2 regions of the Paenibacillus sp. 2TAF8 genome follow, and region 1 is predicted to be linked to the other one. Evidence: riboswitches for the same ligand, from Rfam matches in the RefSeq annotation. Region 1 holds a riboswitch; the other holds the start of a gene.
The links. Region 1 has a riboswitch for glycine ahead of sdaAB (L-serine ammonia-lyase, iron-sulfur-dependent subunit beta). Riboswitches for the same ligand answer to the same signal wherever they lie in the genome.
Positions count from the first base shown of each region.

Region 1 (3,420 bases):
CCACCCTGCGCTGTCTCGCGGTGACGGCTTGGCATGGCACTGCCTACCTCCAGCATAACGTCGATCACTTCGTCCGACGGAATGGCACTGCGTACGCCAGCGAGCGCCATATCAGCCGCAGCCAGTGCAGTAACGGCTCCGAGTCCGTTGCGCACAATACAAGGAATCTCTACAAGCCCGGCAACCGGATCACAGATGAGGCCCAGTGTATTTTTCAAAGCCAAGCCCACAGCATGCACAACCTGCTCCGGTGTTCCTCCACGAAGTTCCACCATGGCTCCGGCAGCCATGCCGATCGCAGAGCCAACCTCGGCCTGACAACCACCCTCAGCACCAGAAATAAATGAATTGTTGGCAATAACATAACCGATGGCTCCGGCGCAGAACAATCCATTCACCAGATGTTCATCCGTCCAACCGAAGCGTTCCTGCGAGCTAATAAACACACCCGGAATGATGCCGCAAGATCCTGCCGTTGGCGTAGCCACGATACGTCCCATGGAGGCATTCACCTCCGATACACACAGTGCATAGGCCATAGCAAGGGCAGAAGCATCACCAGAGCATGTCTCGCCTTGGCGAATGTATTCGGCCATCTTTTTCCCGTCTCCACCTGTCAGTCCGCTCCGCGAGGTTGTATCTTCTGTAAGTCCTTTACGAACCGCTTCCTTCATCACCTGGTAGTACTCCGACATCTGTTTCACCACGTCAGCTTCCGGTGTATTCGTCTCCTGCACCTGCTCTTCAATCATCAGCTGTGCAATCGTTTTGGACTCCGCAGTGCAGATGGTATTCAATTCATGCAAATGTTTAAACCGCATTCGGATCAACCCCTCTCTTCAGATCAATCACACGAATATTGAGCACATGATCCAGTGAACGCAATCTTTTCAAAATCTCTTCACTTGGCGGAGCATCCATCTCCATTGCAGTAAGCGCTTCACCATCACGGGCTTTCCGATCCACTTGCATATACCCGATGTTCACTCCGGAAGAGCTGATCGTTGAGGTTACGGATGCCAGAACACCTGCTTTATCCGCATGACGCAAAACAAGTGTTGGAAACTCTCCGCTGATCTGTACACGAAAATCATTCAGTGCATGGACAGACACGCTGCCGCCACCGATAGATGCGCCTATTAATGAGCATTCCCGTTCGCCGTGCCACAATTCAATCTTAACTGTGTTCGGGTGAGGAGCTGGCAGACCACTGGTGTAAAATTCAACTTCCATACCTGCTTCAACTGCATACTGTTCTGCATCTGGTATACGCGGATCATCCGTAACGTAGCCCAGCAAACCTCCGATCAGAGCCAGATCGGTACCGTGTCCCTGATAGGTATCTGCAAATGAGCCGTATAATGTAAGCCGAGCTCGTTCCGGAGTGCACCCCAGCCACTGACGCGCAATTCGGCCCAGCCTTGCAGCACCCGCTGTATGTGAACTGGATGGCCCCGTCATCGACGGGCCAATAATCGAAAAAACATCTTTAAATCGCACCTTGTAACCCTCCAATTGGTTTCGTCATCGTTCTCCAGACAAGAAGACCACCATTATGTTCCTGATTTACTGAATGATGACATAAAAAAAGGACAGAAGAAGGCCGTTAGCCCTCTCTCTGTCCTTGATACCTGAGAGTTTCATGATCGCTGCACCGGTTAAAACAGATCAAGTACATTCACATACAAGTCTGTTCAACGTGCTAACCCATCATATTCCCCTTGGGTGGCGCTTCTTCCGCGCACTCTCCAGAGTTGCGTCCAACGACGGTACGTTTACCTGAGAGATTAACAGTTATGCCGGGTGCATAACCACTTGCTCCTTCGGTGCCTTAAGCGGACTTACTAAAGTACGGTTTCGCAGCATCTGTACGATGTAAATTACTGATCTGTACCGTATTGTATTTATTCAGCCCGCTCAGGTCTCTCCCGCTCGTTATCATTCGCTGTATTCTGTTCATTCATTATAAAAGTTAATCATACTGGCATGTATTCAATCATATACAGCGTAATATGCCGCACTGTATATGTCAACAAAAGTGACGTAATCATACGGACCTGTATTGTAAGATCTCTGGATAATGGAAAATAACGATTCAACAGGATTGCCAAGGCAGGTTTTACCTGGAAATAAAAGATTTATATTTTCTATATCTATATCTATAATTTCTATATTTATATGCATCCTCTGATCGTAATGTTCAGCGTTCCCCGCACTCGCATATTAGTCACCTTACTTCGAAAACTGTAGAGATTCAGCCCACGACTGTAGTTTTTCAGCTGTCCATGCTTCATTCTCTCCCATGATCGAGTACCGCAGCCCATCCTCCGTCCATGACAAATTACGAATCATCGACATATATGAGCCTTCTGTATCACGGACTGTTGTTATCTCCTCATCCGGCAGCAGCTTTTCATCAACATTTTCCTCAGGTGCTTTAAATACGGTTATACTGATCTCAGGCTTGTCATTCTTCACATAGTATAACGTTACCTCATCCCGGCTATGTTCACCCATGGAAGAAGTCATCTCAATTCTCGATAATTGCAGATCTCCCTCCGCGTATTGTAAGAATGGCTTTCCTACGGCCTTCTCTGCTTCTTCCATTGTAATCTCTTTGTTATTCATTACATCATTCATTTTTTTCACTTCAACGTCTGCAGGAATGTCCAATGTAAACGTCTGATCCGTGAACTCAGGATTATAATCGATCACGTCATACAGAATCTCGGATTTGGTATCGCCATACGTACTCGTCGCTTTAATAACGGTCCACTTCTTGGGATCTATCCAATACTGGGATGACATTAACAACGAATTTCCATCTTTAGGGGTCAATTCGATGTGCATTACTTCACGATTTTGAAGCTTTTCTTGCCCCAGCATCTTCACGTTGTGAGTATCACGCATTCGTTCCAGTTGATCCAGCAGCATTTGCTTCTGCGTTGGGTTAGGTTCTTGCTGGAGTGTTGATGAGTCCATCGAAAATGCAGTCTTGGCCTCTTTTTCATAGAGCAGAATCTCCGACCCGTTGTGAACCGCATAGCTTACATTCCCACCGTCCTCTGTTTCAATCCGCTTTTGTCCTGTTTTTCCGTCCACCCATTCTTTCACTTGTATCGTGTTAGTAATCTGCTCATCTGTCCACATCTTCAATACACCTTCTGCGTAGTAGGATGCTTGCTCCGACTCGGCAGTAATAATTTTCTCAATCATATCGTCCCCTGACATGCCAAGCAGTTCCTTTTCGGCACAACCCGCAAACAGTGAACCTGCGATCAAGGCTACCCCTAGTACTTTCCATCCACTTTTAATCATAATCCTTCATCCTCCTTCGTTAATATCTCTGAAAAACCACCATTTCCTAGTTCCGGCAACCCGCATACTGCTACAGTTCCGTAATGTTCCGAGGACCACATG
Region 1 is NZ_JBFRFN010000007.1:169,548-172,967, reverse strand. It holds gene sdaAA (L-serine ammonia-lyase, iron-sulfur-dependent, subunit alpha) at 1-821, opposite strand, end outside; gene sdaAB (L-serine ammonia-lyase, iron-sulfur-dependent subunit beta) at 811-1,500, opposite strand; glycine riboswitch at 1,617-1,754, opposite strand; glycine riboswitch at 1,759-1,941, opposite strand; gene AB4Z30_RS13065 (LolA family protein) at 2,233-3,318, opposite strand; gene AB4Z30_RS13060 (sensor histidine kinase) at 3,315-3,420, opposite strand, start outside.

Region 2 (3,420 bases), on a different contig from region 1:
CTGTAATCCTAAGCGAGAAACCCTTCCTGTTCAATCAAATGAAAGCGTACTTTCGTCATGAACATTGATGACAACATTGGATTATGTAGTCGATTTTAATTAGGAATATATGCTCAACCCGTTGATACACAAGGATTTTCTTGCCTATGACTTTATTCATATACAACATGCAAAGTAATAAAATAGCTTGGTCCGTTTGCAATTTTTTTATGCATGATGCTATGTCACTCCTATTCAATCCCCTCCAATATGCGTAAAAAAACAGCAAAAAACCTGCGCAAGCTCCATAGCTCACGCAGGTTTAAAGAACAGGATTTTTATATTCAAATGAGATTATATATATGTCAATAAGTACAAATCAACTCGACGATCCAATCGAATTCTATTCCTCAGTATGTTTAAGATAAGCATCCGCATTCAGCAATGTGGATAATGCAGCTTTTACATCTCCATCGACACGGATTTCGATCATCCAGCCTTCTTCATAAGGAGAGCTATTCACCAGTTCTGGCGAGTCCTGCAAAGCTTCATTCACTGCAACAATGGTGCCGCTGACGGGTGAGAACAGATCTGACACCGTTTTGACGGATTCAATCGTACCGATGCTGTCTTCTGCCTTTACACCCGCTTCAAGATCAGGCAATTCTACAAACACAATGTCACCCAGCTGATGCTGTGCGAACTCGGTAATGCCAATACGTACGGTATCCTCCCCTACGGTTTGCACCCATTCGTGCTCTTTACTGTACAGGAAATCATTTCTCAATTCGCTCATCGATATCCGCCTCGCTTTTCATTAATGAGTGCATGCGTTCTTTGACCTTCACCTTTTTCCCAAACAATAGCGTATGATATTTCAGATTCAAATGTCAAGTTAGCTCACAGTTTATTTCAATTTCGACACCTCACCGTGTGTAACCTCACACTACTCTTTCTGCATATAATGGTGAATATTAGAATAGTAAGCGCAATCTTTTAAAATAAACGAACATTAATGAAAATATAACATTAAACATTCGTATTTTACAAAATTTTAATGATATTGTTCTTGACATCACCGTAAGATTCACGTTTTAATGAGAAGAGCAACTGAAGTTAATTGGACTACGTATGAACCGCGGATGAATGTAAAGGGAGAGATTGCCCGTACACCCGGTTTGGGGATGTGCATGAGGCGGCGCCGAAGGAGTAAACCACCGACAAGCGGGGGTGAATCTCTCAGGCAAAAGGACTTTTACAGGACGCAACTCTGGAGAGCATCTAATCGTCCTATACGGATGTTATGATCACCCAAGGGGAAACCTGTCTGCATAAACGGCGGGGTAACTCTCAGGTACAAGGGACAGAGCCTAAGAATACAGCGTGCTACTTGGCATGCCGGTTCTTTGGCCTGTCCTTTTCCTTTTTCCCAAAAAATGAATTGCAGGATTTAGAATCGTCTACCTAGCAACGTGCCTTTATAAACGACTAATCAAATACTTATGACTTTACTTGTTACTTTAATTGTTACATGACGGAATTGAATTGAAACCCGGTTAACAGATTCTCTTTTCTATACTCGGCCCGCTAAAGGCCCATGACGAGGTGATTGGATGTCCGATTTGTTAAGAACACCACTCTTCCCCCTATATGCACAATATGAAGGTGTGCGTTGCATTGATTTTGGCGGTTGGGAGTTGCCCGTGCAGTTTAGCGGTATTCAAAAAGAGCATGGAGCCGTGCGCGAGCGCGCCGGGCTGTTCGATGTATCCCATATGGGCGAATTCACCGTAACGGGTGAACAGGCGGAAGCCTTTTTACAAACCATGACGACCAACGATGTGACCGCAACTGTACCAGGTCAGGCACAATACACGCTGATGTGTTATCCCGATGGTGGTGTAGTAGATGATCTGCTGATCTACAAACTGGCGGAGCAACACTACATGTTGGTCGTCAATGCCTCCAATATCGACAAAGACTGGGCATGGTTGCAAGAGCACATTATACCTGGCGTGAACATGACCAATGATTCCGAGCAAACAGCGTTGCTGGCGCTTCAAGGCCCTTTAGCGGTCGATATTCTCTCGAAGGCTACAGGTTCAGAGGTGGATGCAAGCTCCATCGAACCGTTCCGCTTCGTACAGCATGCCGAGGTATGCGGAGTAAAGCTGCTGCTATCACGAACCGGTTACACCGGAGAAGATGGCTTTGAACTATATGTTGCAGCAGATCAGGCAGCTCTCGTATGGAACGGACTGATGGAAGCCGGTGCTGATGTAGGCCTCGTTCCAGCAGGGCTTGGTGCGCGTGATACGCTGCGATTCGAAGCGAAGTTGCCTTTGTACGGTCAGGAGCTGTCACCCACTATCTCTCCACTGGAGGCTGGGCTTGGCATGTTCGTGAAACTGAACGCCGGGCCTTTTATCGGACACGAAGCTTTATTACAGCAAAAAAATGACGGCCCTGCCCGCAAGCTGATTGGCATCGAAGTGCTGGAGCGCGGCATTCCGCGGCCACATTACCCGATATATGCGGACGGCGTTCAGATTGGTGAAGTGACAACAGGTACACAGTCCCCAACCTTGAAGCGCAATCTAGGCCTCGCCCTAATTGACAGTAAGCATGCTGCAATAGGCACTCCGCTGGAGATCGAGATTCGTGGCAAAAAGCTAAAAGCCGAGGTCGTCAAGACTCCTTTTCATAAACGGACACGTACGTTAAAGACACCTATCCAAGGAGCTGAGCAAGCATGAGCAAGCACCGCTACATCCCCATGACAGAACAAGACCAGAGCGCAATGCTGACCACGATCGGCGTGGATACGCTTGAAGATTTATTCAAAGATATCCCGAAGGAGATTCGTTATCAGGGCGAGCTGCCTGTCTCCTCCAAGCTGGACGAATACGCATTAACACGCCATATGTCTAAACAGGCTGGCTCCAATGCCAACTTTGAGACACATGCCAGTTTCCTTGGCGCAGGCATCTATGACCATCACATCCCTTCTGTCATAAACCATGTCATTTCCCGTTCGGAGTTTTACACCGCCTACACCCCTTATCAGCCTGAGATCAGCCAAGGAGAATTACAAGCCATCTTTGAATTTCAGTCGTATATTTGCGAGTTGACAGGTATGGCGGTAGCCAATGCGAGTATGTATGACGGTGCAACAGCTTTTGCAGAAGCAGGCAATCTTGCCGCCGCTGCTACCCGTCGCAAACAGCTTATTGTATCTCGCACCGTCCACCCGGAAGCCCGCCAAGTACTGCAGACGTATGCACACGGCTTAAGTCTTGAGATTGTAGAGATTGGTTATAAAGATGGGGTTACCGATTGGGATGCGCTGCAAGCGGCCATTTCGGACGATACTGCGGCGGTTATGATTCAAAGCCCGAACTTCTTCGGTGCCGTGGAAAATGTAAAGCATGCCGCCGACCT
Region 2 is NZ_JBFRFN010000003.1:255,184-258,603, forward strand. It holds gene gcvH (glycine cleavage system protein GcvH) at 383-775, opposite strand; glycine riboswitch at 1,122-1,244, shown strand; glycine riboswitch at 1,248-1,348, shown strand; gene gcvT (glycine cleavage system aminomethyltransferase GcvT) at 1,593-2,735, shown strand; gene gcvPA (aminomethyl-transferring glycine dehydrogenase subunit GcvPA) at 2,732-3,420, shown strand, end outside.
Region 2: another riboswitch for glycine. It lies ahead of gcvT (glycine cleavage system aminomethyltransferase GcvT); the one in region 1 lies ahead of sdaAB (L-serine ammonia-lyase, iron-sulfur-dependent subunit beta).